2 linked regions of the Microterricola viridarii genome follow. The protein of the gene in region 1 interacts with the protein of each later gene in a pairwise test. Links are inferred from orthologs where the notes say so. Each region holds a gene or a part of one and is shown in the gene's direction. Other genes may lie near its edges. The genes, in order: ndk and BLT62_RS06270.

Region 1 (14,664 bases):
CAGGATTTCGGGCTCTGCGGCCAGCGCCCTGGCGATCGAGACGCGTTGGCGCTGCCCGCCGGAGAGGGTGAGCGGATGCCGCGCCGCCAGCTCCGGCGCCAACCCGACCTGGCCGAGCAGCTCCGGCACTCCCGCGCCGCGGGAGGCGTCCCGGAGGATGCGCCCGACGCTCCAGCGCGGGTCGAAGGAGCTCAGGCTGTCCTGGTAGACGGCGCCGATCCGGTGCCGGCGCGCCCGGCGGGCCCGCTCGGGCAGCGGCGCCCAGGCCTCGCCGTCCAGGCGCACCGTGCCGGCATCCGGGGTCTCCAGCCCGAGCAGGATGCGGGCCAGCGTGCTCTTGCCGGAGCCGGACTCGCCGACCAGGCCGAGCGTCTCGCCGCGGCCGAGCTCCAGCGAGACCCCGTCGACGGCCTGCACCCGGCCGCCGTCCCTGGCGAAGGAGCGGGAGACGCCCTCGACCGCCAGCACGGCAGGCCGCGCCGGCTGCGTCGGGTGCGCCGGGTGCGCCGGCCGCACCGGCTGCGCCGCGCGGGGCGCGTGGTCGGGCACGGCGGCGATGAGGCGCTTCGTGTACTCCTCCCGCGGGGCGCCGAGCACCTCGGCGGTGCTGCCCTGCTCGATGACCCGCCCGCCCCGCATGACGAGCACGCGGTCGGCGAGGGCGCTGACGACGGCGAGGTCGTGGCTGATCAGGAGCAGCGCGGTGCCCTGGGCGGTGATCTCGGCCAGCAGCTCGAGGATGCGCGCCTGCACGCTGACGTCGAGCGCGGTGGTCGGCTCGTCGGCGATGACGATGGGCGGGTTCAGGGCGAGGGCGGCGGCGATGAGGGCCCGCTGGCGGAGTCCACCGCTCAGCTCGCCGGAGCGGCGGCGCATGGCGGCATCCGGGTCCGGCATGGCCACCCGCTCCAGCAGCGCGCGCACCCGGGCCTGCACCGCGCCGGCGCCGCCGCGCTCGTGCAGCCGGATGGCGTCGCCGATCTCGCGCCCGATCGGCCGCAGCGGGTCGAGCGAGACGAGGGCATCCTGCAGGACGAGCCCGACCTCGGTGCCGCGGATGGCGCGCCACTGGCGCTCCGTGGCCTTCCGGAGGTCCCGCCCGGCCACGACGAGGCGGTCCGCCCGCACCTCGGCGCGCGCGCCGGCCAGGCCGAGCAAGGCCCGCGCGGTGACGCTCTTGCCCGAGCCCGACTCGCCGACGATGGCCACGCACTCGCCGGGGCGCAGCACCAGGTCGACGCCCTGCACGACGGTCTCGTCGCCGAAGCGCACGCTGAGCCCGGCCACATCGAGAAGCTCATTCACTGTGTGCCACCTTCCCTGGCGCGGACGCGGGTCAGCGCTCGGCCGAGCACGGTGCTGGCCACGGCGGTCAGCACGATCATCAGCCCGGGGAACACCGTCAGCCACCAGGCCGTGGCCAGGTAGGGGCGCCCGGCGGAGAGCATCGCGCCCCACTCCGCGGTCGGCGGCAGTGCGCCGAGCCCGAGGAAGCTCAGCGCGGACGCCCAGACGATGGCCTGGCCGATGCCGAGGGTGGCCAGCACGAGCAGCGGCGCGAGCGCGTTCGGCAGGATGTGCCTGCCGAGGATCCGGCGCGGCCGGTGGCCGAGCACCCTGGCCGCCTCGACGTAGCCGGAGCGCCGGACCGCGAGCAGTTGGCCGCGGAGGATCCGCGCGTAGCCGGGCGCCGTCGAGAGCCCGACCGCGAGGGTGGCGGTGACCGGCCCCGGCCCGGCGATGACGATCACGAGCAGGGCGAGCAGCAGCCCGGGGAACGCGAACAGCACCTCGACCGTGCGGTTCACCGTGAAGTCGAACACGCGGCCGCCGAACGCGGCGAGCACGGCGAGGGCCAGGCCGAGCGTCAGTCCGATGGCGGTCGCCGCCACGCCGATCAGCAGCGAGTTGGCTGTGCCGAAGACGACGCGGCTGTACACGTCGCGCCCGGACTCGTCGGTGCCGAACCAGTGCGCGGGCGACGGCGGGGAGAATGCGTCGCGCGGGGCGATCTGGTTCGGGTCCAGCGGCGCGACGGCAGCCGGCACGAGACAGGCCAGCAGCAGGTACAGCGCGAACGCCGCCGCCAGCACTGTTCCGATGCGCACAGTTCCGATGCGCAGGGCGCCGGCGCGCGGCCGGACGCCAACGGCGACCGTGCGGAGCTCGAGCTCGCTCATGCCGTCACCGCCTCCCTGCGTGGGTCGACGAGGGCGGAGACGACGTCGCTGAGCAGCGTCATGAGCACGTAGATCAGCGCCACGACGAGGACGACGCCGGTGACGACGGGCACGTCGCGGGCGGTGACGGCCTGCAGCAGGGTGCGGCCGAGCCCGGGCCGGGCGAAGATCGTCTCGACGACCACCGCGCCGGAGAGCAGGGTGCCGAGCGCCCAGCCGGAGAGGGCGACGGCGGGGATCGCGGCGTGCCGGATGGTGTGCCGCAGGCTGACGCCGACGGCGCTCTCGCCGCGGGCGCGGGCCGAGAGCACGAACGGCTGGGCGAGGGCGTCCAGCATGCCCTCCCGCATCACGGCGGCCAGAAACCCGGCCAGCGGCACGGCGAGCGTGAGAACGGGCAGCACCAGGCCGCCGAGATCGCCGGTGGACACCGGCGGGAACCAGCCGAGGGCCGTGCTGAACAGCGCGATCAGCGCCGTCGCCAGCCAGAAGTGCGGCAGGGCGGCGCTGGTGAGCTCGATGCCGCTGGCGACGGACGTCGCCACGCGGCCCGCCCCCGTCGAGACGAGCGCGAGCGCCAGGGCGAGCAGCCAGGCCACCGCGAGGGCCGCCACCGCCAGCAACACCGTTCCGGGCAGCTGCGCGCCGAGCAGGTCGGCGACGGGCACCTTGAGGGCGTACGACTGGCCGAGGTCGCCGGAGAGCAGTCGGCCGAGCATCGCCGCGTACTGCACGGCGAGCGGCTGGTCCAGGCCGTACTGCTGCCGCACCTGCTCCAGCGCCTCCGGCGAGGCCTGCGAGCCCGGCCCGCCGAGCACCGCCAGCGCCGGGTCGCCGGGGATCAGCCGCAGCGCGAAGAAGGTGATCGTCGCGACGGCCCAGAGCACGAAGACGGCGCCGGCGACGCGGGCGGCGACCCTACTCGCTGAGCCAGGCGTCATAGAAGCTCGGGGTGGACACGGTGCCGATGGCGCGCGCGCCGTGCAGCGTGGGGGAGAGCAGGAAGTGGTTCTGCTGGTCGTAGAGCGGCAGCACGGTGAAGCTGCCGAGGATCCTCTTCTGCGCCGCGGTGTAGAGGGTCTGCCGCTCGTCGGCGTCCAGGCTGCTCGCCGCCTGGGCGAGGAGGCTGTCGAGCTCCGGGTCGCTCAGCTGGGCCAGGTTGGCGAAGTAGCCGCTCGGCGCCGGGGTGATGCTGTCCGAGTGGTAGAGGATCCGCAGCACGTCCGGGCCGACCTTCGTGTACGGGGCGCTGACCACGTCGTAGTCGTTCGTGAACAGGGCGCCGTACCAGCTGGAGAGGTCGAGCGGGGTGATGACGACCTCGAAGCCGGCCTCGGCCGCCGTCGCCTGCACCTGCTCGAACAGCGACTGCTCGGCCGGGATCGACTGGTTGGTGCTGACGGGGAACGCGAGGCTCAGGCGCTGGCCGTCCTTGACGCGGATGCCGTCGGCATCCTTCTCCGACCATCCGGCCTCGTCGAGCAGGGCGTTGGCCTTCTTGAGGTCGGTGCCGAACAGCGACTCGTCGGAGTAGCCGAGCGGCTCGACGCTGGAGAGCGCGGAGTAGGAGCGCGCGGCGGTGCCGAAGAAGAGGGAATCGATGCCGTCGTTGACGTCGACGGCGCGGATGAAGGCCTCGCGCACGAGGGGGTCGTCGAAGGGCGCCTGGCCGGAGTTCAGCTCGAGCCGGTTCGAGGCGCCCGGCCGGGGCGCGTCGATCTCGGTGAAGGTGCCGGCGGATGCGGCGGCGGCCAGCGTGTCCGGCTGGGCGTTGTCGATGACCTGCACCTGGCCGGCCTGCAGCGCCGCGTAGCGGGAGGCGGAGTCCGGCAGGAAGCGCCAGTCGATCGCCTCCAGGTAGGCGGGGCCCTCGTGGGCGGCGTCGGCGGGCGGCGAGCTGTAGTTGTCGTTCCGCACGAGCGCGACGTGGTCCTGCTTGACCCAGCCGTCGACGGCGAACGGGCCGGTGCCGATCGGCGCCTGGCAGTTCTCGTCGAGGCCGCGGGCGATGCCGGCGGCCGATTCGATGGCCAGCCACGGCTGGCTGAGCGACTCGAGCAGGGCGCTGTCCGGGGCGGTCATGGTGAAGCGCGCGACCGTGTCGCTCACCGCCTCGACGCCGGCCACCTTGCCGAGGGCGAGGTAGCCGGTGGAGGAGCCGGTGGCCGGGTCCTGGACGTGCTCGACGGTGGCCTTCACGTCGGCGGCGGTCAGCGGGGTGCCGTCGCTGAAGCGCACGTCGTCGCGCAGCGTGAACTCCCATGTGAGGCCGTCCTCTGCCATCTCCCAGCTGTCGGCGAGCCAGGGGATGATCCGGCCGTTGTCGTCGATCGACACGAGCGACTCCAGGTACTGCCCGGCGATGAGTGCCTGCGGGTAGTTGCCGCCGACGTGCGGGTCGAGGCAGTCGGGCTCGGCGTCGCCGCTGGCGTAGACGAGGGTGCCGCCGCTCACGGGGGTTCCGGATGCCGCGGTGCCGGTGGTGCCGGCGGCGTCCCCGGTGGGGGCGCTGCACGCGGCGAGCAGCAGGACGGCGGAGGCTGCCAGCGGCAGCAGTGCGCGCCGGGCGGCGCGGGAGGGCAGGGCAGGCATCGAGATCCTTGCTGGGGAGGGGAAGTGCGCCCGGCGTTGAGCGAGCGCGTCATAATCATGGCACCGGGAGAGGCGCTCGGCACGCCACTTGTTATAGTCCAGCTAGAACAATAGGATCGATGTGTGCTCATCCGCATCGATCCCACCCTCTCCACGCCGCTGTTCGAACAGTTGGCGGCCGGCATCCGTGCCTCGGTCATCGACGGGCGGCTCACCGTGGGGGAGCGGCTGCTGCCCGCCCGGGAGCTGGCCGGCGCCCTCGACATCAACGTGCACACGGTGCTGCGCGCCTACCAGATCCTGCGCGAGGAGGGCCTGCTCGACATGCGGCCGGGCCGCGGCGCCATCGTCGCCGGGCGGATCGGTCAGCACGCCGCGCTGGCCGGCGCGATCCACGACCTAGTCGACGAGGCCAAGCTGCGCAACGTTTCGGAGAGCGCCCTGCTCTCGCTCATCAGAGAGGCCTACAAGTGAACGACTCCACCCAGCACGCCAACCCGGAGCAGCGAGCGGTGACGCGCTCCCGACTCCTCCTGGTGGCCGTCGTGTTGCCGCTCGCGGTCGCCGTGGCATCCGCACTCGTCATCATCAGCTGGATCCCGACCCTGCCGGCGGTGATCGGGATCCACTGGGGCTCGGAGGGGGTGAACGACTTCGGCAGCCCGTGGGAGCTCGTCGCCATCGTTCTCGGGACGGTCGGTCTTTTCAGTGGCGTGATGGCCTTCTCGTTCGCGCATCTCGCCGAGCGTGGCCGCCCCCGGCCCGCCCAGAAGGTGCTGGCCGTGACCTCGCTCTGGCTGTCCGTCCTGCTCAGTGTCGGCATCGCCGGCTCGGTTGCGACGCAACGCGGCTTGAGCGACGCCAGCACCGCACCAGATCCCCTGCCCTGGCTGCTGCTCGGTGCCCTGCTCGGGCTCGTCGCGGCCGCGGCCGCCTGGTTCCTGCTTCCGCGCGCCGACCGCACGCCGCCGTACGCGTTCGACGTCGAGCCGCTGGACGTCGGCCCGTCGGAGCGCGTCTTCTGGACGGGAACCGTGTCCGCAGCCCGCGGCGTGCTGCTGCTCATCCTGGCGGTGTTCGCGCTGGGGATCGGGAGCACGCTCGCCGCGGCGCTCGGCGGCGAGGAGGTGCTGGTGCTCGTGCTGCTGCCGCTGTTCGTGGTGCTCGCCGTGGCGCTCACGACCGTCCGTTGGAGGGTCAGCGTCGGGCAGCACGGGGTGAACGTCGTCTCCGTCGCCGGCTGGCCGGCGATCCGGATTCCGCTGAGTGAGGTGGCCGATGTGCGGCTGATCGCGGTGAACCCGGTCGGCGACTTCGGCGGCTGGGGCTGGCGCTGGAACGGCGGGCGCACCGGAATCATCCTGCAGGCCGGCCCGGCGATCGAGGTCACCCGCAGCAACGGGAAGGTGCTCGTCGTGCCCGTCGACGACGCCGAGACGGCCGTCGCGGTGCTGCAGGGCGCCGGCGCCCGCTGAACGCCGCCGGCCCGCTGAACGAGCGCGGGCCGGCGGAGTTGGGCGAAGCGGCTCGGGTCCGGGCTCCGACCCGCTATTCTTAGAGGCACAGACTGCGAACCGGCCATCACCGGGGAGTCCTCGGAAGAGAACAGGCGGGCGCCACGGCATCCGACTGAGGTAGAACCGAGCGGGGCTGGCCCGTCATCGCCAAGGAACAAGCGGCTTCCCGGCTGCCGAAGGCGGCATCGGGGAGCAAGCGAGGTGGTACCGCGGCAGGCAGAGGCCCGCCGTCCTCGTGGAAGTGGCCAACAGCATCCGTCAGCCGTCCAGGAGACACACGTGTACCCCAAAGACTCGAACACCCCCGATTCCTCCTCCACCGCGGGCTCCGGCGCCGCATTCGGCGTGACGCCGTCGCCGAACTTCCCCGCGATCGAGGAGGAGGTGCTCGCGTTCTGGAAGCAGGACGGCACCTTCCAGGCCTCCATCGACCAGCGCGAGGGCGAGGACGAGTGGGTCTTCTATGACGGCCCGCCCTTCGCCAACGGCCTGCCGCACTACGGCCACCTCCTCACCGGCTACGCCAAGGACGTCTTCCCGCGCTATCAGACCATGCGCGGCAAGCAGGTGCACCGCCGCTTCGGCTGGGACACCCACGGCCTGCCCGCCGAGCTCGAGGCGGAGCGCCAGCTCGGCATCACCGACAAGAGCCAGATCGAGGAGATGGGCATCGCCGCGTTCAACAGCGCGGCCAAGGAGTCGGTGCTGCGCTACACCAAGGAGTGGCAGGAGTACGTCACCCGGCAGGCCCGCTGGGTCGACTTCGACAACGACTACAAGACGCTCGACACCAGCTACATGGAGAGTGTCATCTGGGCATTCAAGACCCTGCACGACAAGGGCCTCGCCTACGAGGGCTACCGGGTGCTGCCCTACTGCTGGCGCGACCAGACCCCGCTCTCCAACCACGAGCTGCGCATGGACGACGACGTCTACAAGATGCGCCAGGACCAGACGGTCACCGTCACCTTCCCGCTGACCGGCCCGAAGGCGGAGTCGCTCGGCCTCACCGCCGTGCGCGCCCTCGCCTGGACGACGACGCCGTGGACCCTGCCCACCAACCTCGCCCTCGCCGTCGGCCCCGACATCGAGTACGCGGTCGTCCCGGCCGGCCCCAACGGCACCCCGGATGCCACCGTGCTCCGCGAGGAGGCCGAGGGCACCGCCGCGCACACCGAGGTGCTCGGCGGCGAGTACCTGATCGCGATCGACCTGGTCGCCGGTTACGCCAAGGACCTCGGCTACGACAGCGCAGAGGAGGCCACCGCCGCGATCTCGCGCACCGTCCGCGGCCGCGAGCTCGAGGGCGTCAGCTACGACCGCCTGTTCGACTACTACGCCGACACCGAGGAGTGGGGCACCGAGAACGCCTGGCGCATCCTCACCGCCGACTACGTCACCACCTCCGACGGAACCGGCATCGTGCACCAGGCCCCCGCCTACGGCGAGGAGGACCAGAAGGTCTGCGAGGCGGCGGGCATCCCCGTCATCCTCTCGCTCGACGACGGTGGCAAGTTCCTGCCCGCGGTGACGGATGTCGCCGGCCAGCTCTGGATGGACGCCAACAAGCCGCTCACGCAGCTGCTGAAGGCCGAGGGCCGCCTGCTCCGCCAGGCCAGCTACGAGCACAGCTACCCGCACTGCTGGCGCTGCCGCAACCCCCTGATCTACAAGGCCGTCTCCAGCTGGTTCGTCCGCGTCACCGAGTTCCGCGACCGCATGGTCGAGCTGAACGAGGACATCAACTGGGTGCCGGACAACGTCAAGGACGGCCAGTTCGGCAAATGGGTGGCGGGTGCCCGCGACTGGTCGATCAGCCGCAACCGCTACTTCGGCTCGCCGATCCCGGTCTGGAAGAGCGACAACCCCGAGTTCCCGCGCGTCGACGTGTACGGCTCGCTGGACGAGCTCAAGCGCGACTTCGGCACGCTGCCGCTGAACGCGGCGGGGGAGCCGGACCTGCACCGCCCCTACATCGACGACCTCACCCGGCCGAACCCGGACGACCCCAGCGGTCAGTCCACGATGCGCCGCATCTCCGACGTGCTCGACGTCTGGTTCGACTCCGGCTCGATGCCGTTCGCCCAGGTGCACTACCCGTTCGAGAACCAGGAGTTCTTCGGCGAGCACCACCCCTCCGACTTCATCGTCGAGTACATCGGGCAGACCCGCGGCTGGTTCTACGTCATGCACGTGCTCTCCACCGCGCTGTTCGACCGACCCGCGTACAAGAACGTCGTCAGCCACGGCATCGTGCTCGGCTCCGACGGCCAGAAGATGTCCAAGTCGCTCCGCAACTACCCGGACGTCTCCGAGGTCTTCGACCGCGACGGCTCCGACGCCATGCGCTGGTTCCTGATGTCCAGCTCCGTGCTGCGCGGCGGCAACCTCGTCGTGACGGAGGAGGGCATCCGCGAGGGCGTCCGCCAGGTCATGCTGCCGCTCTGGAGCACCTGGTACTTCTTCAGCCTGTACGCCAACGCGTCTGCCGGTTCGAATGAAGCAGCCGGCGGCTACGAGGCCACCCTGCGCACCGACTCCGGCGACGTGCTCGACCGCTACCTGCTGGCCAAGACCCGCACGCTCATCGAGGATGTCACCACCGACCTCGACGCGCTGGACAGCACCCTGGCCGCCGCCAAGCTGCGCGACTTCGCCGACGTGCTCACCAACTGGTACGTGCGCCGCTCGCGCGACCGCTTCTGGGCCGGCGTCGGCGCCGACGGCAGCAACAGCGAGGCCTTCGACACGCTCGCCACCGTGCTCGAGGCGTTCACCCGGGTCGCCGCCCCGCTGCTGCCGCTCGTCAGCGAGCGCGTCTGGCAGGGGCTGACCGGCGGGCGCAGCGTGCACCTGACCGACTGGCCGGAGGCCGACGCCTTCCCCGCCGATGACGCCCTCGTCGCCGCCATGGACCAGGTGCGCTCCATCACCGGTGCCGCCCTCTCCCTCCGCAAGCAGGCCGCGCTGCGCGTGCGCCTGCCGCTGGCTGCGCTCACCGTCGTCGCCGCCGACACCGCCGCGCTCGCCCCGTTCGAGTCGATCGTGCGCGACGAGCTCAACGTCAAGTCGGTTGAGTTCGTCGAGCTGGCCGAGGACAGCGCCGCCCGCTACGGCATCACCAGCAAGCTCACCGTCAACGCCCGCGCGGCCGGGCCGCGCCTCGGCAAGGGCGTGCAGCAGGTCATCCAGGCCGCCCGCAGCGGCGACTGGAGCGAGACCGACGGCGTCGTCACCGCCGGCGGCGTCGAGCTCGCCGCCGGCGAGTACGAGCTCGTGCTCGAGACGGCCTCCGGCGGCGAGGGCCAGGCCCTGGCCCTGCTGCCCGGCGGCGGCTTCGTGCTGCTCGACACGGCGACCACCCCGGAACTCGAGGCAGAGGGCCTCGCCCGCGACGTCATCCGCGCCGTGCAGGACGCCCGCAAGGCGGCCGGCCTCGAGGTCAGCGACCGCATCAGCCTGAGCCTCGTCGTGTCGGAGGACGGCCTCGCGGCCGTGCAGCAGCACGCCGAGCTCATCGCCGCCGAGACCCTCGCCACCCAGGTGAGCGTCGCCGCGGCATCCGGCACAGAAGAACTCGCCCCGCTCGCAGGCGGCGCACACGTGCACATTGGAGTAGTGAAGGCATGACCGACGACAACAGCGCATACACACCCGACGACGAGTTCGCGGACGCCGCGGCCGCCGTCTACGCCGAGCTGCTCGCCCGCGTCGGCGAGGTGAACCCGCAGCCCCGGCTCGAGCCGACCCGCCGCGCCGTCGAGCTGCTCGGCGACCCGCAGCGCTCGTACCCGATGATCCACGTCACCGGGACCAACGGCAAGACCAGCACCAGCCGGATGATCGAGAGCCTGCTGCGCGCCCACGGGCTGCGCACCGGCCTGCTCACCAGCCCGCACCTGGTCAGCTTCAACGAGCGCATCGTCATCGACGGCGAGCCGATCAGCAACGAGGCGCTCGCCCACAACTGGGCCGACATCGCCCCCTACATCGCCATGGTCGACACCGAGCTGATCGCGGCCGACGAGCTGCCGCTGACGTTCTTCGAGGCGCTGACGGTGCTGGCCTTCGCCAGCTTCGCCGACGCGCCCATCGACGTCGCCGTCGTCGAGGTCGGCATGGGCGGCGAGTGGGACTCCACCAACGTCGCCGACGGCCAGGTCGCCGTGTTCGCCCCGATCGCGCTGGACCACCTCGGCAAGCTGGGCGACACGATCGGAGAGATTGCGCGCACCAAGTCCGGCATCATCAAGCCCGCCGCGGCCGTCGTGTCCGCGACGCAGGCGCCGGAGGCCGAGGCCGAGCTGGCCCGCGCCGCCGAGCTCACCGAGTCGACGTTGGCCGTGCAGGGCGCGGCGCCCGGCTTCGAGCTGCTGAGCAGCACCGTCGCCGTCGGCGGCCAGCTCATCACGGTGCGCGGCCTCGCCGGCACCTACAGCGAGCACTTCCTGCCGCTCTACGGCAGCCACCAGGCGCAGAACGCCGCGCTGGCCATCGCGGCCGTCGAGTCCTTCCTCGGCGGCGGCACCCAGGCCATCGCCGAGGACATCCTCACGGAGGCGCTCGGGGAGTCACCTCGCCCGGCCGCCTGCAGCTGGTCGGCATCGAGCCCACCGTCATCGTGGATGCCGCCCACAACCCGCACGGCGCGTCCTCCCTGGTCGCGGCGCTCGGCGCCTACTTCGACTTCGACGAGATCGCGGTCGTGCTCGGCGTGCTCTCCGACAAGGACGCCCGCGGCATCATCCAGGCGCTCACCCCCGTCGCGACCCGCTTCCACGTGACGCAGTCCGGCTCGGAGCGGGCGATCGACGCCTACGAGCTCGGCGAGCTCGTCGCCGACGCGGTCGGCGAGGAGGCCGTGTTCGTCTCCAACGACCCCGCCGAGGCGCTGCAGAGCGCCCGTGAGTGGGCCGACGCGGCCCCCGCCGGGCCGTCGTCGTGACCGGTTCGATCACCCTCGTCGCCGAGGCGATCGTGATCGCCGACGCCGAGAACTGGATGCAGTCGTGACCGCCGCCCCCGCGCCCCGGCAGAGCTCGGTGCAGCGCTCGCTCGCCTCGATCGTGCTCGGCTTCGAGCTCGTCGTGATCTTCCTGGCGACCCTCGTCATCGCCTTCGGCCCCGGCGCCGTGCTGCCGCCCTGGGTGATGCTCACGGTCGGCGGCATCGTCTGCCTCCTGGCCATCGCCACGATGGGACTGCTGCGCCACCGCTGGGCCTACGCCCTCGGCTGGGGCGTGCAGGCGGTCGTCGTGCTGAGCGGCTTCTTCAACCCGGCCATGTTCTTCATCGGCGCGCTGTTCGTCGCGATGTGGGCGTACTGCATGATCACCGGCGCGCGCCTGGACCGCCAGAAAACACTTTCTTAAGCCGACAACCCACGGCCAACCTCTAAGGAGAAAACACTATGAGCACCGCAATCGAAGAGACGCTGGTCCTGGTCAAGCCCGACGGCGTCGCCCGCAGCCTGACCGGTGAGATCCTGCGCCGCATCGAGGCCAAGGGCTACTCGCTGGTCGACATCCGCCTGGTGCAGGCCGAGCGCTCCCTGCTCGCCGAGCACTACGCCGAGCACGAGGGCAAGCCCTTCTACGAGCCGCTGGTCGAGTTCATGGAGTCCGGCCCCATCGTCGCCATCCGCGTCGCGGGCAACCGCGTCATCGAGGGCTTCCGCGTGCTGGCCGGCACGACCGACCCCACCACGGCGGCCCCCGGCACCATCCGCGGCGACTTCGGCCGCGACTGGGGCCTGCGCGTGCAGCAGAACCTCGTGCACGGCTCCGACTCGCCCGAGTCGGCCGAGCGCGAGCTGAAGCTCTGGTTCAGCTAGCAGCACCAGCACCACAACGAATGCCGCCCGGCTCCAGCCGGGCGGCATTCGTCATCTCCGCGTTCAGGGGTCTGGCGGCGGATGACGCTAGAAGACGTGGCTGATCACGTCCAGGCGCAGCTGGGCGATGACGGCGACGACCAGGTAGCTGAGCAGCGTGATCAACGGGATCCAGCCGTACGCGGCATCCGAGAGGCGGCGGACGGCGGCGCCGAGCGGGAGGCGCCCGGTGCGCAGGTTCTCCAGGGTGACCATCCAGAACAGGGGGATGACGACGGCCCAGGTGACCATGCACCACGGGCACAGCGTCGCCAGGGCGAAGATGCTCGTGCCGATCAGCCAGACCACGAAGGCGAGGGCGAGCACGACGCCGGCGTTGTAGCCGAGCCAGAACCAGCGCGGGAAGCGCACGCCGCCGAGCAACGCCACCCCGATCGTGATCACGACGGGCCAGGCCATCAACCCGATCACCGGGTTGGGGAAGCCGAAGATCGCGCCCTGCGGCGAGTTCAGGTTCGCCCCGCACTGCACCAGGAGGCTGAAATCGCAGCTCGGAACGGAGCCGGGAACCTGCAGCAGGTGGAACTTCTCCAGCGTCAGTGCGAACGCCGCGAGCAGGCCGATCGCACCCAGAATGACGGTCAGCACGCCGTGCGGAATGGACGAACGCGTAGATGCAGTTTCGGGCATAGACGGATTATCCCACGCGTTGCGCGCGTGAAAACGCGATAGCGTGCGATAATTGACGCAGTCGTTTGAGCCCTGCTCGAACAGGCGACAAGAAGGCTTACCGGGTGCCCAGCACCCACAGATGCATCAGAAGTATTCGCACAGAGGATTCGGTCCGCGCACCGAGAGAAGTAGCAATCAGAGCCACGAGCCGGTTGCACACAACTAGATTTGCGGGGGTTCGCTCAACGGAGCCCCGCTCGAGAGAGTACCCGGAGCGGGTGGCGCGGTTGCCCGCACCGGTCAAGGAGTTATCCCGGTAATGGTGGACAAGACCAACAATGAGACAGGCAGCAACGACGCGGCATCAGATTCGACGAAGAGTCAGGTGAAGAAGCGCCCCCGCATCTTCGGAGCGCGCAAGAAGCGCGCGGACGAGGCCCCGGCTGTAGAGAGCACCGTAGAGAGCGCCGCGGTCGCAGCGCCGATCATCGCCGAGCCCGCCGCCCCGGCCGTCGCCGAGGTGCAGGCTGAGGCGCAGGCGGAGGCAGAGGCCGTCGCCCCGGAGGCGGAGCAGGCCGAGGCCGCCCCCGCCGCGGATGCGGCAGCGGCAGAGGCGCCCGCTGCGCCGGTCATCCCGACCCAGCTCAGCACCACCTCGCTGATCTTCCATGCGCCCGTCATCGCGCCGCTGCCGGCCCGCTCGGGCTCCGAGCGCGGTTACGAGCGCGGCTACGAGCACGACTACGACCGCGACGCCGACGACGCCTCCACGGTGCGCCGCCGCGCCCGCCGCCGTTCCGGCGAGGAGGGCCGCTCCGGCTCCGACGACCCGGCGAACACGGTCGTCAAGGTACGCACGCCGCGCGAGCCAGAGCTCATCACTGAGCCGCAGCGGATCAAGGGCTCCACCCGCCTCGAGGCCAAGAAGCAGCGCCGCCGCGACGGCCGCGACGCCGGCCGCCGCCGCACCGTCATCACCGAGGCCGAGTTCCTCGCCCGCCGCGAGTCCGTCGACCGCAGCATGGTGGTGCGCGCCAAGAACAACAAGATCCAGATCGGCGTCCTCGAGGACGGCGTGCTGGTCGAGCACTACGTGGCCAAGAACCAGGAGGCGAGCCTGATCGGCAACGTCTACCTCGGCCGCGTGCAGAACGTGCTGCCCAGCATGGAGGCCGCCTTCATCGACATCGGCCGCGGCCGCAACGCCGTGCTGTACTCCGGCGAGGTCGACTGGGACGCCGCCGCGGCGGAGAACCCCGGCGCCAACCAGCCGCGCCGCATCGAGCTGGCGCTGAAGCCCGGCGACAAGGTGCTCGTCCAGGTCACCAAGGACCCGGTCGGCCACAAGGGCGCCCGCCTGACCAGCCAGGTGTCGCTGCCCGGCCGCTACCTCGTGTACGTGCCGAACGGCTCGATGAACGGCATCAGCCGCAAGCTCCCGGACACCGAGCGCTCGCGCCTGAAGAAGATCCTCAAGGAGGTCCTCCCCGACAACGTCGGCGTCATCGTGCGCACGGCGGCCGAGGGCGCGACGGAGGAGCAGCTCACCCTCGACGTGCAGCGCCTGATCAGCCAGTGGGCCAGCATCAGCTCGCAGCTGCAGACCGTGCAGGCCCCCGCGCTGCTGCACTCCGAGCCCGACCTGCTCATCAAGATCGTCCGCGACGTCTTCAACGAGGACTTCCAGAAGATGATCATCTCCGGCGATGACGCCCAGGAGGTCATCGAGAGCTACCTGCGCGGCGTCGCCCCCGACCTGCTCGAGCGCGTCGAGCGCTACGAGGGCGAGAAGGACGCGTTCGACGAGTTCCGCATCTCGGAGCAGATCGAGAAGGCCCTGGACCGCAAGGTCTGGCTGCCCTCCGGCGGT
Region 2 (14,764 bases), 770 kb from region 1 along the record:
TCCGGCTGCAGGAGGCGCAGCAGCTGCTGGGCGACGAACTCCGTCTCGATCAGGAAGCCGTCGTGGCCGTACTCCGAGACGAGCTCGACGGGGACGTCGCCGTCGATGTTGCCGGACAGGCCCGCGGCGATCACCTGCTGGCCGTCCAGCGGGAACAGCCGGTCGCTGTCGATGCCGAGCACGAGGCTGGTCGCGGTGACCCTGGCCAGCGCCGCCTGGATCCCGCCGCGGCCGCGGCCGATGTCGTGCGAGTTCATCGCCTCGACGAGCGTGATGTAGCTGTTGGCATCGAAGCGGCGGGTGAACTTGTTGCCGTGGAAGTCGAGGTAGGACTCGACGGCGAAGCGGCCGCCGTCGCCCAGCGGGCTGATGCCGCTCTGCCAGCTGCGGTCGAAGCGCTCGTTGAGCTCGCTGTGGCTGCGGTAGTTGAGCATGGCCATCCGCCGGGCCAGGGCGAGGCCGCGGGTCGGGCCGTCTCCGGCGACGGCGTCGTAGTACTCGCCGCCCTGGAACAGCGGGTCGGTGCGCACGGCCTCGATCTGCACCGAGTTCAACGCGATCTGGTCGGCCGTCGTCACCGGGGGAGCGGCGAGCACGGCCAGGCGCTCGACCCGCTCCGGCCGCCCGACGGCCCACTCGATGGCGTGCATGCCGCCCATCGAGCCGCCGATGACGGCGGCCCAGCAGTCGATGCCGAGGGCGTCGGCGAGGGCGGCCTGGGCGTCGACCTGGTCGCGGATGGTCAGGAACGGGAAGCGGGTGCCCCACTCGCTGCCGTCCGGGGCGAGCGAGGCGGGGCCGGTGGAGCCCTGGCATCCGCCCAGCATGTTGGGGGCGACCACGAACCAGCGGTCGGTGTCGACGGCCTTGCCCGGTCCGACGATGCCGCCCCACCAGCCGGCGGTGGCATGCCCGGGGCCGGAGTCGCCGACCACGTGGCTGTCGCCGGTGAGCGCGTGCAGCACGAGCACGGCGTTGTCGGCCGCCTCGTTCAGCTCGCCCCAGCTCTCGTAGGCCATCCGGGCGTAGGGAAGCGTGCCGCCGGCCTCGAACTGCCGGGCGCCGATGCCGACGAAGCGGCGGTTGCCGACGGGGTCTCCCTCGCGCCAGGCCCCCGTTGCGGGCGCCTTGCCGAGCAGCGTGCGCGCCTGGGCCTCCGTGATGAAGCTCGAGGGCGCGACATCCGCCGAAGTCTGCCAATCCATGACTCAATTGTGGCGTGGAAACAGAGCGGCCCGGGCATTGTTACAGCTGCGGTGTCGCAGCTGAACAAGCCCGGGCGGCTCTTCAGGGGTGTTTAGGCGTTGGCGTTGGCCGCGTCGGTGACGGCGCGGGCGGCCGCGAAGCCGGTCTCCAGGTCGGCCAGGATGTCGGCGATGTTCTCGATGCCGAGCGAGAGGCGCACCAGGCCGGGCGTGACGCCGGCGGAGAGCTGCGCCTCGGGCGAGAGCTGCGAGTGGGTGGTGGATGCCGGGTGGATCACGAGCGAGCGCACGTCGCCGATGTTGGCGAGGTGGCTGAACAGCGTGAGGCTGTCGACGAGGGCGCGGCCGGCGTCGACGCCGCCCTTGAGCTCGAAGGAGAGCACCGCGCCGACGCCCTTGGGGGCGTACTTGTTGGCGGCGCCGTACCAGGGGCTGGAGGGCAGGCCCGAGTAGTTGACCGACGCGACGTCGGGGTGGTTGTCGAGCCACTCGGCGACGTCCTGGGCGTTCTGCACGTGGCGCTCGATGCGCAGCGACAGCGTCTCGATGCCCTGGATCAGCTGCCAGGCGCTCGCCGGGGCGATGGCCGCACCGAGGTCGCGCAGCAGCTGCACACGGGCCTTGATGATGTAGGCCAGGCCGTCGCCGACGGCGGCCGTGTAGCTGGCGCCGTGGTAGCTGGGGTCCGGCACGGTCAGGCCGGGGAAGCGCTCGACGTTCTTGGACCACTCGAAGGTGCCGCCGTCGACGATGATGCCGCCGATGACGGTGCCGTGGCCGCCGAGGAACTTGGTGGCGGAGTGGATGATGATGTCGGCGCCGTGCTCGAACGGGCGGATCAGGTACGGGGTGGCGATGGTGTTGTCCACGATCAGCGGCACGCCGCCCTCGTGGGCGACATCGGCGACGAGGGCGATGTCGAGGATGTTGATCTTCGGGTTGCCGATCGTCTCCGCGAAGAACAGCTTCGTGTTGGGGCGCACAGCCCGGCGCCACTCGTCGGCGTCGTCCTGGTTCTCGACGAAGGTGGTCTCGATGCCGAGCTTGGCCAGCGTGTACTTGAACAGGTTGTAGGTGTCGCCGTAGATGGAGCTCGACGAGACGATGTGGTCGCCGGCCTCGGCGATGTTCAGCACGGCGATGGTTGCCGCGGACTGGCCGGAGGAGAGCAGCAGCGCGCCGGTTCCGCCCTCGAGGGCGGTGAGGCGCTGCTCGACGACATCCTGCGTCGGGTTCTGGATGCGGGTGTAGATGTTGCCGAACTCGGCCAGCGCGAAGAGGTTCTTCGCGTGGTCGGAGTTGTTGAACACGTACGAGGTGGTCTGGTAGATCGGGGTGGCCCTGGCGTTGGTCACCGGGTCCGGGCGGGCACCGGAGTGGACCTGCTTGGTTTCGAACTTCCAGTTGCTTGTGTTGTCGCTCATGAGGGTTTGTCTCCTATAGAGCGTGCGGACCATCCACCGCTCGAGTGTGAGCCTAAGCCTGAGCCCTGTGCGCAGCAATGGAGGCCGCAACTCGTCGTAACACTAGGGATTCGGGTGTAACAGTGCGCCGGTCCGGCCTAGCGGTTGTCGCCCCTCGGCAGCACGATCGTGCCCGTCGCCGTGCCCTCCGAGCGCCGGAACAACCACTCGGCGCGAGGCTCGACGAGGGGCCGGAACACGCGCCGGATGAACGGCATCGAGAGCACGACCGAGAGGGCGATGCAGAACACGATCATGCCGGGCAGCACCCACCACGGCTGCGGGCCGGCCAGCACCCCGCTCTCCCGGATCGGGTAGAGCACGAAGGAGTGCAGCAGGTAGATGTACATGGTGGCGGCGCCCAGCCCGGTGAACCAGGTGGTGCGGCGCGGCATCAGCATCAGGAAGGCGAAGACCAGGGCGAAGGCGAGCAGCATGAAGCCGAGCCGGATGCCGCCGGCCCACCACTCCGGGTAGCCGATGGCTGCGTACGACTCGTCATAGAGCAGGAAGCGGCGGAGCTTGAGATCCCGCCAGGTGTCGACGCCCACCCAGCAGACCACGGCGAGCAGCGCGAACAGGGCGATGGCGCCCGCCCGCCAGCGCCAGAGCACGGCGGGCCGCATGGTCAGCCAGCGGCCGGTCACCTGCCACTGGCGCAGGCTCCAGCCGAGCACGAAGAAGGGGAACAGCCCGAGCGTGCGGGAGAGGGCGAACAGGGAGTCGACGTTGCCGACGTAGCCGACCCCGATCGAGCCGATGATGGCGATCGCCAGCGGCCAACGCAGCAGCACCAGGTAGGGCAGGGCGACACGCCAGACGGCGAGGGCGAGCAGGAACCAGAGGGTCCAGCTGGCGCTCGAGTAGTCGAGCTTGAACGCGCCGCCAGCCAGCCAGTGGATCAGCGTCCAGATCGTCTCGAAGATCAGGTAGGGCAGCAGGATGTCGGTGATGATGCGCTTCATCTGACGCCCGTTCGGCGTCGCCGACTTGGCGAAGTAGCCGCTCACCGTCACGAAGATCGGCACGTGGAAGGCGTAGATGAACAGGTACACCGCGTAGGCGGCATCCGATTCGGAGATCAGTTTGAGAATGCCGTGGCCGATCACCATCAGGGTGATGGCGATCCAGCGGGCGTTGTCCCAGAGCGGGACGCGGCGTTTGGCCTTGGCTGTGGTGGGGGAGGTCATCGCGTCCCATTCTCTCCTGTCTCGCCTCTGCGGCCCAGCGTCTGTCCGTGCGTTGTGGTTCTTGTCTGTGTGGTTCGGCGCCGGGCGGCAGAATGGGAGGCATGACGATGAAGCGTGGTGGCACGAGGCGTGCAGTGGTGACGGGTGCGAGTTCAGGGATCGGGGCGGCGACCGTGCGCCAGCTGCGCGCGGCTGGTTGGGACGTCGTCGGGGTGGCCCGGCGCGAGGACCGGCTGGCGGCGCTCGCCGCGGAGACCGGGGCGAGCTTCTTCGTCGCCGACCTCACCCGGCAGGCCGATGTCGATGCCCTGGCCGCCCACCTGGCCGAGACCGGGCCGTTGCACGCCGTGGTGAACAACGCCGGCGGCGCGAAGGGCCTCGACAGCGTCGAGGGCTCGGATGCCGCCGACTGGCAGTGGATGTTCGAGGTGAACGTCATCGCCGTCAAGCGCGTGATCAGCACCCTGCTGCCGCTGCTGCGGGACACCGTGCGCGCGGAGGGCGGCGGCGCCGACATCGTCACCGTTACCTCGATCGCCGGGCACGTGGCCTACGTGGGCGGCGGCGGCTACAACGCGGCGAAGTTCGCCGCGCACGCCCTGACCGCTGTGCTGCGGCTGGAGCTGAACGGGGAGCCGATCCGGGTGATCGAGATCGCCCCCGGCATGGTGCACACCGAGGAGTTCTCGCTGGTGCGCTTCGGCGGCGACCAGGCCAGGGCCGATGCCGTCTACGCCGAGGTGCCGAACCCGCTCAGCGCCGACGACGTGGCCGAGACGATCGTGCACGCGCTCGGCCGGCCGGCGCACGTGGACCTCGACCTGATCGTGGTCAAGCCGGTCGCCCAGTCGGCGCCGCACCTCGTCGCCAAGGGCGAGCTGCGCCCCCGCGGCTGAGCCCGCCGCCTGACCCGGCCGCCGACTCGCGCTCTGCGCCCGTCTGCGACGTCCCGCGCTCCGCGCCCGACTGCGACTTCTCGCTGGTCGAGTAGCGAGGAACGAGCGTATCGAGACCCCGCACGAGACCCGGCTTCCGGCGAGAAGCCGGGTCTCGTACGGCCCCGGCGGGCCTACTCGACCAGCGGCAGGGGGACGGGTTCGCCCTCTGGGCTGCTTGCGTTTGTCGAATCCGCCGCGGCATCCGGGTCGGCGAACGCCAGCTTCGGCACGAAGAACAGCAGCACGGCGGCGGCGAGTGCGCCGAGGCCGCAGACCGCCCAGACCACCATGTAGCCGGCCAGGCTGGCCGCCGTCGAGGTGACCGCCGAGGCGGCCCCCGCCAGCAGCACGACGCCGAAGACGGCGGACGCGAACGATCCGCCGATGGTCTTCGTCGTGTTGGTGAGGGCGGATGCGACGCCGGTCTGCCCCTGCGGGGCGGCGGCCGCGGCGGCCGCGGGCAGCGCGCCGACGAGCGCGCCGGAGCCGATGCCGGCGATGCACATGTTGAGGAACACCTGCCACACCTCGAGGTGGAACGGGATGAACAGCAGGTACCCGATGGCGACGAGGAACGCGGCGGCGATGAGGGCGACCCGCGGGCTGAACCGCTTGGAGACGAGCGGGAAGAGCAGCGCGCCGACGATCATCGAGATCAGGTAGACGCCGATGAGCGTGGAGATGTCGGAGGCGTCCAGGCCGAGCCCGTAGCCGTTGACGGTGTCGGTGCCCGCATACGTGGCCAGCGGCGCCTGGGCGCCGAGCAGGCTGATGCCGACGAGGCCGGCGGTCAGCAGCACCGGCCACATGGTCGGCTGGCGCATCACGCGCAGGTCGATGGCCGGGTCGGCCTGCTTGAGTTCCCACTTGCCGAACGGCCAGAAGGCGAGCACGCCGACGGCGATGAGCGCCCAGACCCAGAGCGTCTCCGGGCCGTTGATGCGCATGAAGGTGAGTCCGGAGGTGATCAGCAGCAGGCCGATCGTGAGCAGCGAGAAGCCGACGACGTCGAGTGAGCGCTTCTCGGTGCCCGGCTCGGACTCCGGCACGCCGAACAGGATGGCGAAGAACACGAGGGTGACGGCGATCGCCGGCACGAACAGGGTGAGGGTGACGTCCTCGCCGAGCGCGGCGAACACGCGTCCGGCGCTGAGTGCGCCGATGATCGCACCCGCCTCCAGCGCGACGACGAGCAGCCCGGCGGCGCGCCGCGTCTGCGACGGGCCGCGCCCGGAGCGGCGGCCCCTGTCGAAGATCAGCGCCACCTCCAGTGGCAGCCAGACCACGTAGAAGCCCTGCAGTGCCCACGCCGCGAGGAAGCTCCAGAAGTCGCCGGCGAAGGCGAGCCACCAGCTGGCCGCGGCGGTCAACACGGTGGAGGTCAGCAGGATGCGCTTGTGCCCGTACATGTCGCCGAGCTTGGCGAGGATCGGCACAACGAGCGCGGAGAGCAGCAGCTGGGCGGCCTCGAACCAGTTGAAGTCGGCGTCGTGGATGCCGAGGTGGTCGACCAGGTCGGGGATCAGCGGCACGTAGTACCCCTGCAGGATTCCACTGGTGATCTCCACGAGGAACAGCCAGCCGATGATGGCCGCGGTCACCCCCGCGGCGGTGCGGGCGCCGCGTCGCGCCGTCGCTGCAGATGTCATTCTCGGATGCTACTGCCTGCGGTATCCGGGCTGCACCACAAGAATGTGCGCAGGAAAGTGCGATTACCCTTACTCCATGGCCTTTGATGCAGACGACTCCGCAGGATCCAACACCACCATCGAGAAAGAGATTCTCGAATGGTCCGATTTCGCCGACGCCTCGCGCGGTTTGGCCGAGGATGTGCTGAAGAGCGGCTTCGTGCCCGAGGTGGTCATCGCCGTCGCCCGCGGCGGCCTGCTGCTGGCCGGCGCCATCTCCTACGCGCTCGGCACCAAGAACTGTGGCTCGATCAACGTCGAGTTCTACACCGGCGTGAACGAGCGCCTGCCCGAGCCGATGCTCGCCGCGCCGATGCTGGACGCGCCGGCCCTCGCCGGCAAGCGCGTGCTGCTCGTCGACGACGTCTCCGACTCCGGTCACACCCTGGTCAAGGTGCTCGGCATCCTGGCCGAGAACGGCGCGGAGGTGCGCACCGCCACGCTGTACACCAAGCCGCACACGGTGCTGGAGCCCAACTTCTACTACCGCAAGACGGCCGGCTGGATCGTCTTCCCCTGGTCGGCGCTGCCGCCCGTCTCCGTCTAGACCCGTGGCCGTCACCTTCGACCGCTCCGCGGTGCACGAGGGATGGCTGCGCGCGCTCGGGCCCGTCGCCGAGGAATTGGCCGGGCTCGAGCGCTTCCTCGCGGGGGAGGCCGGTTACCTGCCGGCCCCGGCTGCCGTGCTGCGGGCGCTGCGCATCGACCCACAGAGCGTGCGGGTGCTCATCGTCGGGCAAGACCCGTACCCAACGCCCGGGCACAGCATGGGCCTCGCCTTCTCGGTTGCGCCGCACGTGCGGCCGCTGCCGCGCAGCCTCGCCAACATCTACACCGAGCTGCGGGGCGACCTCGGCATCCCGACGCCGGAGCACGGCGACCTCGGCTCCTGGGCCGAGCAGGGCGTGCTGCTGCTGAACCGGGTGCTCACCGTGCGCCCCGGCGAGGCCGGCTCGCACCGGAGGCAGGGCTGGGAGGCGGTGACCGAACAGCTGATCCGGTCGCTCGCCGCGCGCACGCCGGAGCAGCCGCTCGTCGCCATCCTCTGGGGCAACGACGCGCAGGCGCTGGAACCGCTGCTCGGCGGCATCCCCGTGATCGCCTCCGCGCACCCGAGCCCGCTGTCGGCCCGCCGCGGATTCTTCGGCTCCCGGCCGTTCAGCCGTGCCAACGCGCTGCTGCTCGAACAGGGCGCGGAGGCGATCGATTGGTCGCTCGGCGGCAGCCAGGTCAGCGAGCAACAGACCCTCGAAATCTTCCGTTAATACTGCTCGTTTACGCTGGCGTCATGCTTGAAGAGGAATACCAGCCGCGCCGCACGCTGCCGCGCCGCCTGCGCAAGCCAGAGCCGCCGGAGGCGCCGTTCGACTTCACCCTGCGTGAGGCCGTCGAAGCAGACATGCCTGCTGTGCGCGAGATCTACAACTACTACGTGGCGAACTCGACGGTCACCTTCGACGAGGACGCCATGACGCTGGCCGAGTGGCGCGACAAGTTCGCCTACCTCCAGAAGCTCGGGATGCCGTTCGTCGTCGCGATCTCGCCGACGGACCAGATCCTCGGCTACGCGCTGGTCGCGCCGTGGAAGCAGAAGCGCGCCTACCGCTTCACCGTGGAGAACTCGATCTACCTGGGCCCGGCCGCCACGGGCAAGGGCCTCGGACGGGTGCTGTTGGCCGACCTCATCGAGCGCTCGGCGGATGCCGGCCTCAAGGAGATGGTCGCCGTCATCGCCGACCAGGGCGCGGAAGCGTCCCTCGCGCTGCACCGGGAGTTCGGCTTCCGGGAGACCGGACGGATGGGCCGCGTCGGCTACAAGTTCGAGCGTTGGCTCGGCATCGTGATGATGCAGCTCTCGCTCGGCTAGCTGTACTGCCCAGGGACGTTGGTTGAATCGGTGTGACGACTCGCTGTAGTCCTTCGGGAATGAGTGAGGACCTCCTGCTGCAGAGTGGAGCTGCTTAGAAACCAGTTCTGCGAGACCAGGAGGCCCTCATGTCCCACGCTAACGCTGCGCTGACTCCACGCCAAAGGCTGCGCATGGCGCGCCTGATCGTGGACGACCGTTGGCCGATCTCGCAGGCCGCGAGACAGTTCAACTGCTCCTGGCCGACCGCCAAGCGGTGGGCTGAACGTTACGCGGCGATGGGTGAGGACGGCATGCAGGACCGCTCCTCCCGGCCGCACCGGAACCCGAACAGGACCCCGCAGCGGCTGGTGCGGAAGATCGTGCATCTGCGGTGGAAGAAGCGTTTGGGGCCGGTCGCGATCGGCGCGAAAGTGGGCATGCCCGCGTCGACCGTGCACGCCGTGTTGACCCGGTGCCGGCTGAACCGGTTGAGTCACGTCGACAAGCGCACCGGGGAAGTCGTGCGGCGCTACGAGCACGACAAGCCGGGGGCGATGATCCACGTCGACGTGAAGAAGCTCGGCAACATCCCCGATGGCGGCGGCTGGCGTTACCTGGGCAAGCAGCAGGGCGGCAAGAACCGGGCCGCGACCGTTGGCGCGGGCCGGAGCAAGCGCCGGCAGCCGCTGGTCGGGACGGCGTTCGTGCACACCGTCATCGACGACCACTCCCGCGTCGCCTACGCCGAGATCCACGCCGACGAGCAAGCGGTCACCGCCGTGGGTGTGCTCCGCCGGGCCGTGTCCTGGTTCGCCGCCCGAGGCATCACGGTCGAACGGGTCCTCTCCGACAACGGCTCTGCCTACAAGTCCCACCTCTGGCGCGACACCTGCACCGAGTTGAACATCACACCCAAGAAGACCCGCCCCTACCGGCCACAGACCAACGGGAAGATCGAACGCTTCCACCGCACCCTCGCCGACGGCTGGGCATTCTCACGGTTCTACGCGTCCGAGTCAGCCCGCCGGAACGCCCTCCCGGTCTGGCTCCACGAATACAATCACCACAGGCCCCACACGGCCATCGGGAGCAAACCACCCATCAGCCGGTTAACCAACCTTGCTGGGCAGTACAGCTAGCGCGCCGCGGCTACCGCGACGCCCGTCGCGCCGGGTTCGTCACCCGGCCGAGCGTCGTCAGGAGCGAGCGCTGCGGAACCAGGCGAACGGCCCGCGCCGAGAACGCGTTGCCCAGCCCGCTGACGACCCGCGGCGGCGTCGAGCGCCGGTCGAGGGCGCGGAACGCCGTCTCGATCACCTCGGCGCCGCTCTGCGGGGCGCCGAACGAGACGCCCTCGCTGCCGGCAACCTGTTTGAACTCGGTGGCGGTCGGGCCCGGGCAGAGCGCGAGCACCTTGAGCCCGGTTCCCTTCGCCTCGGACCAGAGCCCCTCCGAGAAGCTCAGCACGTAGGCCTTCGTCGCCGCGTACACCGACATGAACGGCACCGGCTGGAACGCGGCCGTGCTCGCCACGTTGATCACCGCGCCGGTCGCCGGCGCGGTGCGGGCGTGCCTAAGCAGCTCCGGCCAGAGGGCGCGGGTGAGCTGGGTGAGCGCGAGCACATTCAGCTGCACCTCGTTGTGCAGCCGCTGCGGCTCGAGCGCGCCGAAGCGCCCGTAGCTGCCGAAGCCGGCGTTGTTGACGAGGGTGGCGATCTGGATGTCGCGCTGACGGAGGTCGGCGACGAGGGTGTTCACGGCATCCGGGGCGGTCAGGTCGAGCGGGATGACGGTCGAGACCGTGCCGAAGCGCTCGGCGAGGTCGACGGCGAGGGCCTCCAGGCGTTCCAGCCGTCTGGCCACGAGCACGAGGTCGGCGCCGCGGGAGGCGAACTCCCGGGCGAACGCGGCGCCGAGACCGCTGCTCGCGCCGGTGATGAGCACCGTCGTGCCCATCGGGTTGAAGACGAAACGAGTCATGTTTTCAGGCTAGACCCCGGGGCCCCGCACGACCGTGATCGCGTCGAAAAAACAGGAGGAGCGCACGGCGGAGCCTGCCTGCGGGGGTCGCAGTGCTCTCCTCCTGCTTTTCCCGGCGGCGGGCTGTTGCAGCCCTGGCCGGACTAGCCGCGCGCCAGGCCGCGCCGGGCGAAGGCCCAGCCGCCCCAGGCGGCCAGGGCGAGCGCACCGAGGGTCGCGAGCACCAGGCCGAGCACCGCGCGCGGGGACAGGAGCACGCCGGCATCCGGTCTGAACACCGTCTCGGGGAGCGGGGCATAGGCGAACCAGCCGACGGTGGTCTGCTCGGTCGGCAGGAGCAGCAGCACCACGCCCGTGAGCACGAGCAGCGCGGCGAGCACGACGCCGATCCGCAGCCAGGCTCGGTGGCGGGGGTCAAGCCGGTGGGCAGCGCCGAATTCGCTCATGTCGCGAGACTAGGCCATCGGCACGGACCGGTGCCGTGGCCTCGGAAACTAGAATCGGGGGATGCCCTCGTCTCAGTCCCACCCCGCGCTTCCGACCGGCCGCCCCCCGCGCCACACCGTGCTGCGCTCCTTCGCCGGGCACCTGGATGCCGCCCCGGATGCCGTCTTCTCGGCGATCCAGCAGAAGATGAGCGCCGCGCCCGGCGTCACCGTCGACGCCTCCGGGCAGGAGATCGTGCAGCAGGGCGGCTGGTGGTACCGCGGCGAGTACCGGGTGATGGCGGAGCCGGCCGACGCGGGCACCGACGCTGGCACCGACGCGGGTGCGGATGCCGCAGCACCGGGCACCCGGCTCGAGTACGAGATCGTGAACGTCGCCCAGAGCTGGCACTGGGCCGGGCCGATCGCCGGGCGCCGTGTGCTCGCCGAGGCGCCCTACGGCTTTCACGCGTTGCTGAGCGAGATCGAGGCGGAGCTCTGGCCCGAACTCGTCGGCGAGTCCGACCTCGACGCCGGGCCCGCCGACGAAGACTAGAGGCGGGGCGGCACGGCCTCGGCGGCGAGCCCGACGTGCTCGCGGGAGTTCTGGCGCTTGCGCTCGAGCCAGTTGTCCTGGTCGCGCAGCCCCCTCGCGACCGCGACCCTGATCACGCTGTAGCGCAGCAACAGCCCGATGCCGATGCCGATGCCGAGGGCGGGCAACGGCGGCGACTGCAGCGCGGGCACGGCGACGTTGTCCATGCCCGCGTTCTGGCATCCTGCTAGTTCTTCGGCGTCGCCCGGCGCAGCATCGCGTAGCCGGCGAGCCCGGCCAGCGCGGAGACGACGAGCGACCACGCGGCCATCCCGGTCGTGCCGTGAGCGGCCATCCACGAGCCGATTGCCGCCCAGCTGTTCGTGTACGCGATCAGGGCGAACAGGCCGACGAGGGCCGCTCCGCCGACCACCCAGAACACGACCATGCCGTTGATGCGCCAGCGCATGTAGATCGTGGCGATCGCGGCGCCCGCGAAGCTGAACAGCAGCTGCAGCGCGAAGAAGCCGAACCAGTGCTCGATGGGTGTGCCGCCGCCGCCCCAGGGAACCGTGAACAGCCGCCCGTTCAGGCCCCAGCCGTTCGTGGCCTGCTCGATCGAGGCGAGAACGGTGAGCACCACGGCGTTGGCGGCCGAGACCAGGCCGAAGGTGAGCGCGGTGCCGAGGTAGAAATCGCGCCGCGTCACGCTGAAGCCGAGCGCGAACGGGAAGGTGAGGTTGATGGCCATCACGGCGGCCACGAGCAGGTAGATGAGGATCGAGAGCAGCGCGCCGCTGAACTGCGGGCTGCTCGCCGACCCGTCGAAGCCGCTGGTGACGCCGACGGAGCGCAGGATCATCCAGATGGCGATGGTGATGAGGAAGGCGGAGCCGAGGATGATCCAGGGCAGCGTGACGTAGGCCATGCGGTTCACGAGGTGCAGGCGCACCACGTTCCAGATGCGGGTCATGGGATGTCCTTTCCGGCGCTCAGGCCGAGGCCTGGAAGTCATGGGTGGAGGTGTTCGTGCTGCGCACGATCAGCTGCTGCAGGGAGACGGGCAACAGCTCGAGGCCGGAGTCCGCGGCATCCGCTCGTTCGAATGCGCTCAGCTGGCCCTGAACCGTGACGGATGCCAGCCCGCCGATGCTCTCGCTGTGCAGCAGCGTCCGGCCGGCGGTGAATCGCTCGACCGCGGCGCGGGTGCCGGCGACGGTGGTGGCCGAGCCGCGCAGGGTGTCCGCCTCCTCGTCGATGATGATGCGGCCCTGGTCGATGACAAGTACGTGCTCGAGGAGGTTGCTCACCTCGTCGATCAGGTGGGTGGAGAGGATGACGGTGCGCGGGTGCTCGGAGTAATCGGCCAGCAGGCGGTCGTAGAAGATCTGCCGGGCGACGGCGTCGAGGCCGAGGTAGGGCTCGTCGAAGAAGGTGAGCGGCGCCCGGGAGGCGAGCCCGACGATCACGCCGACCGCCGAGAGCTGGCCGCGGGAGAGCTTCTTCATCGGGCGGTTGAGGGGAACGTTGAACTCCTCGATCAGTTCCTCCGCGAAGGCGGCATCCCAGTTGGTGAAGAACCACGGGGCGCTCTTGAAGACGTGCTTGGCGCGGAACTCGTCCGGGTACTTCTGGCTCTCCTTGATGAAGCAGATCTGGGAGAGCACCTCCGCGTTCTCGACCGGGCTCGCGCCGAACACGTTGATGCTGCCGGAGCTGGCGAAGTCCTGCCCGGTGAGCAGCTGCATGAGCGTCGTCTTGCCCGCGCCGTTGCGGCCGAGCAGGCCGTAGATGGTGTTCTCGCGCACTTCGAAGTCGACGGAGTCGACCGCGGTGACGGAGCCGAAGCGCTTGCTCAGCGCAGTGACGGAGACGACAGCGGAGGTGTCGGTCATGAGAGCTGCTCCTTCCGGGAGGCGGATGTCGGTGCTGCTGTGGATGCTGCGGATATGGCGGTTGCTGTGGATGCCCCGGATGCCGTGGCGGAGGCCTCGTCGCGGAGGAGCTCGCCGAGCTGCGTGGGGGAGATGCCGAGCTTGGCCGCCTCGGCGAGCAGCGGGTGCAGGTACTCGTGCACGAAGCGATCGCGCCGCTTGGAGACGAGCCGCTCGCGTGCGCCGCTGCTGACGAACATGCCGATGCCCCGCTTCTTGTAGAGGATGCCGTCATCGACGAGCAGGTTGACGCCTTTGAGGGCGGTGGCCGGATTGATGCGGTAGAACGCGGCGAACTCGTTCGTCGAAGGAACCTGACCCTCCTCGGGCAGTGCGCCGTCGATGATGTCGTTCTCGACGCGCTCGGCGATCTGCATGAAGATCGGTCGCTCGTCGGTGATCACGATCGTCCCCCTCTGCGCATTCGCCCCGCTGGTTCATTACTCATGTAACTAACCAACTAGCTAGCCGTGCTTTTGTCAAGCCCCCGCTGACTCTTCCTCCGGCCGGCGTGCAACTCACGCGTCGCTCCCCGCGTCGACTGAGGGTGCGAGGCGTCTCCGCGTCGGCTGAGCTTCTCTCTCCACGTCGGCTGAGGGAGCGAGGAACGAGCGACCGAAGCCCGGTTTCCAGCCCGAACGCGGCGCCACTTCCGACGCTACCGCACCCCACCGACATTCCGCGGAAAGTTATCCACATCAGGCATTTTTCTCGGGAATTGCTTGCATTCCGCCGTAGAATAGGAGCATGGAAAACGCGGCGGGGCAGCTGGCAGAGGCACAGTCCCTCCTCGCCGCCGCACTCGCCGGATCCGATGAGCGGATGCTGCGCGACGACGCCCTGCTCGAGCTCACCGCGACGGCCGAGGCCGTCGGCCGGCTCGTCGACGCGCTCCGCATCCGGGCGGCCGGGGAGGTCGCGTTCCGCTCCCGCCGCGAGCTCGGCGAGGACCGGCTGTCGGCGAAGAAGGGCTGCCGCAACGGGGTCGAGCTCCTCGCCCGGACCACGCTCGCGTCCGAGCGCACGATCACGCAGCGGATGCGGCTCGGGGCGGCGACCCGCGCCCGGGTCGCGCTCACCGGCGACACGATGCCGGCCCGCTTCGAGCAGGTCGCCGACGCCCTTCGTGCCGGTTCGCTCGGCTACGACAGCGCGGCCGCCATCATCGACACCCTGGACCCGATCCGGGCCCGGGTCGGCGACCTCAACGTGGAACACGCCGAGACCGCCCTCGTCGCCGCGGCGACCGGACCCACCCTCGAGTCCCCACTGCCGTTCGCGGCCGACGAGGTGCGCGGGCAGGCCCGCGTCTGGGAGAGCGTCCTGGACGAGGACGGCACCGAACCGATTGAGGAGCGGGCGATGGCCGCGCGCGGCATCAGCGGCGGCCTGACCCGGGACGGGTTGGTGCACCGCAGGATGGCGCTGCTGCCCGAGGTCGACGCCAAGTTCGAGACGCTGCTGAACGCCTACCTGAGCCCGCGCAGCAAGCCCAGCTTCGCCGATCCCGACCCGGGCCAGCCGAAGGACCCCCGGGCGACCGCGCAGGCCCGGCAC

Evidence for each region.
Region 2: the proteins of ndk (region 1) and BLT62_RS06270 interact in binary tests that used the Escherichia coli proteins (3 or more experiments, as listed by UniProt). The link is inferred for Microterricola viridarii from one-to-one orthologs.

The regions. Positions count from the first base shown.
Region 1 is NZ_LT629742.1:2,137,251-2,151,914, forward strand. Bases 10,603-13,410 are described here. They hold ndk (nucleoside-diphosphate kinase), read left to right. Parts: upstream 10,603-11,699; coding sequence 11,700-12,122; downstream 12,123-13,410. Other genes in these bases: BLT62_RS09805 (DUF4233 domain-containing protein), read left to right, coding at 11,299-11,661; BLT62_RS09815 (vitamin K epoxide reductase family protein), read right to left, coding at 12,210-12,812; BLT62_RS09820 (Rne/Rng family ribonuclease), read left to right, coding at 13,114-13,410. In the rest of the region: BLT62_RS09760 (dipeptide ABC transporter ATP-binding protein), read right to left, coding at 1-1,305; BLT62_RS09765 (ABC transporter permease), read right to left, coding at 1,302-2,180; BLT62_RS09770 (ABC transporter permease), read right to left, coding at 2,177-3,121; BLT62_RS09775 (ABC transporter substrate-binding protein), read right to left, coding at 3,099-4,772; BLT62_RS09780 (GntR family transcriptional regulator), read left to right, coding at 4,896-5,246; BLT62_RS09785 (hypothetical protein), read left to right, coding at 5,243-6,247; ileS (isoleucine--tRNA ligase), read left to right, coding at 6,569-9,919; more of BLT62_RS09820, read left to right, coding at 13,411-14,664. UniProt on the Escherichia coli protein: Major role in the synthesis of nucleoside triphosphates other than ATP. The ATP gamma phosphate is transferred to the NDP beta phosphate via a ping-pong mechanism, using a phosphorylated active-site intermediate.
Region 2 is NZ_LT629742.1:1,375,105-1,389,868, forward strand. Bases 5,985-8,892 are described here. They hold BLT62_RS06270 (uracil-DNA glycosylase), read left to right. Parts: upstream 5,985-7,035; coding sequence 7,036-7,749; downstream 7,750-8,892. Other genes in these bases: BLT62_RS06260 (MFS transporter), read right to left, coding at 5,985-6,445; BLT62_RS06265 (phosphoribosyltransferase), read left to right, coding at 6,522-7,031; BLT62_RS06275 (GNAT family N-acetyltransferase), read left to right, coding at 7,773-8,351; BLT62_RS06280 (IS481 family transposase), read left to right, coding at 8,480-8,892. Outside these bases: homoserine O-acetyltransferase MetX, read right to left, coding at 1-1,205; BLT62_RS06245 (bifunctional o-acetylhomoserine/o-acetylserine sulfhydrylase), read right to left, coding at 1,298-2,629; BLT62_RS06250 (acyltransferase family protein), read right to left, coding at 2,767-3,858; BLT62_RS06255 (SDR family oxidoreductase), read left to right, coding at 3,960-4,754; more of BLT62_RS06260, read right to left, coding at 4,928-5,984; more of BLT62_RS06280, read left to right, coding at 8,893-9,472; BLT62_RS06285 (SDR family NAD(P)-dependent oxidoreductase), read right to left, coding at 9,483-10,313; BLT62_RS06290 (hypothetical protein), read right to left, coding at 10,457-10,759; BLT62_RS06295 (hypothetical protein), read left to right, coding at 10,821-11,294; BLT62_RS06300 (hypothetical protein), read right to left, coding at 11,291-11,500; BLT62_RS06305 (hypothetical protein), read right to left, coding at 11,521-12,246; BLT62_RS06310 (ABC transporter ATP-binding protein), read right to left, coding at 12,266-13,168; BLT62_RS06315 (GntR family transcriptional regulator), read right to left, coding at 13,165-13,611; BLT62_RS06320 (HNH endonuclease signature motif containing protein), read left to right, coding at 13,955-14,764. UniProt on the Escherichia coli protein: Excises uracil residues from the DNA which can arise as a result of misincorporation of dUMP residues by DNA polymerase or due to deamination of cytosine.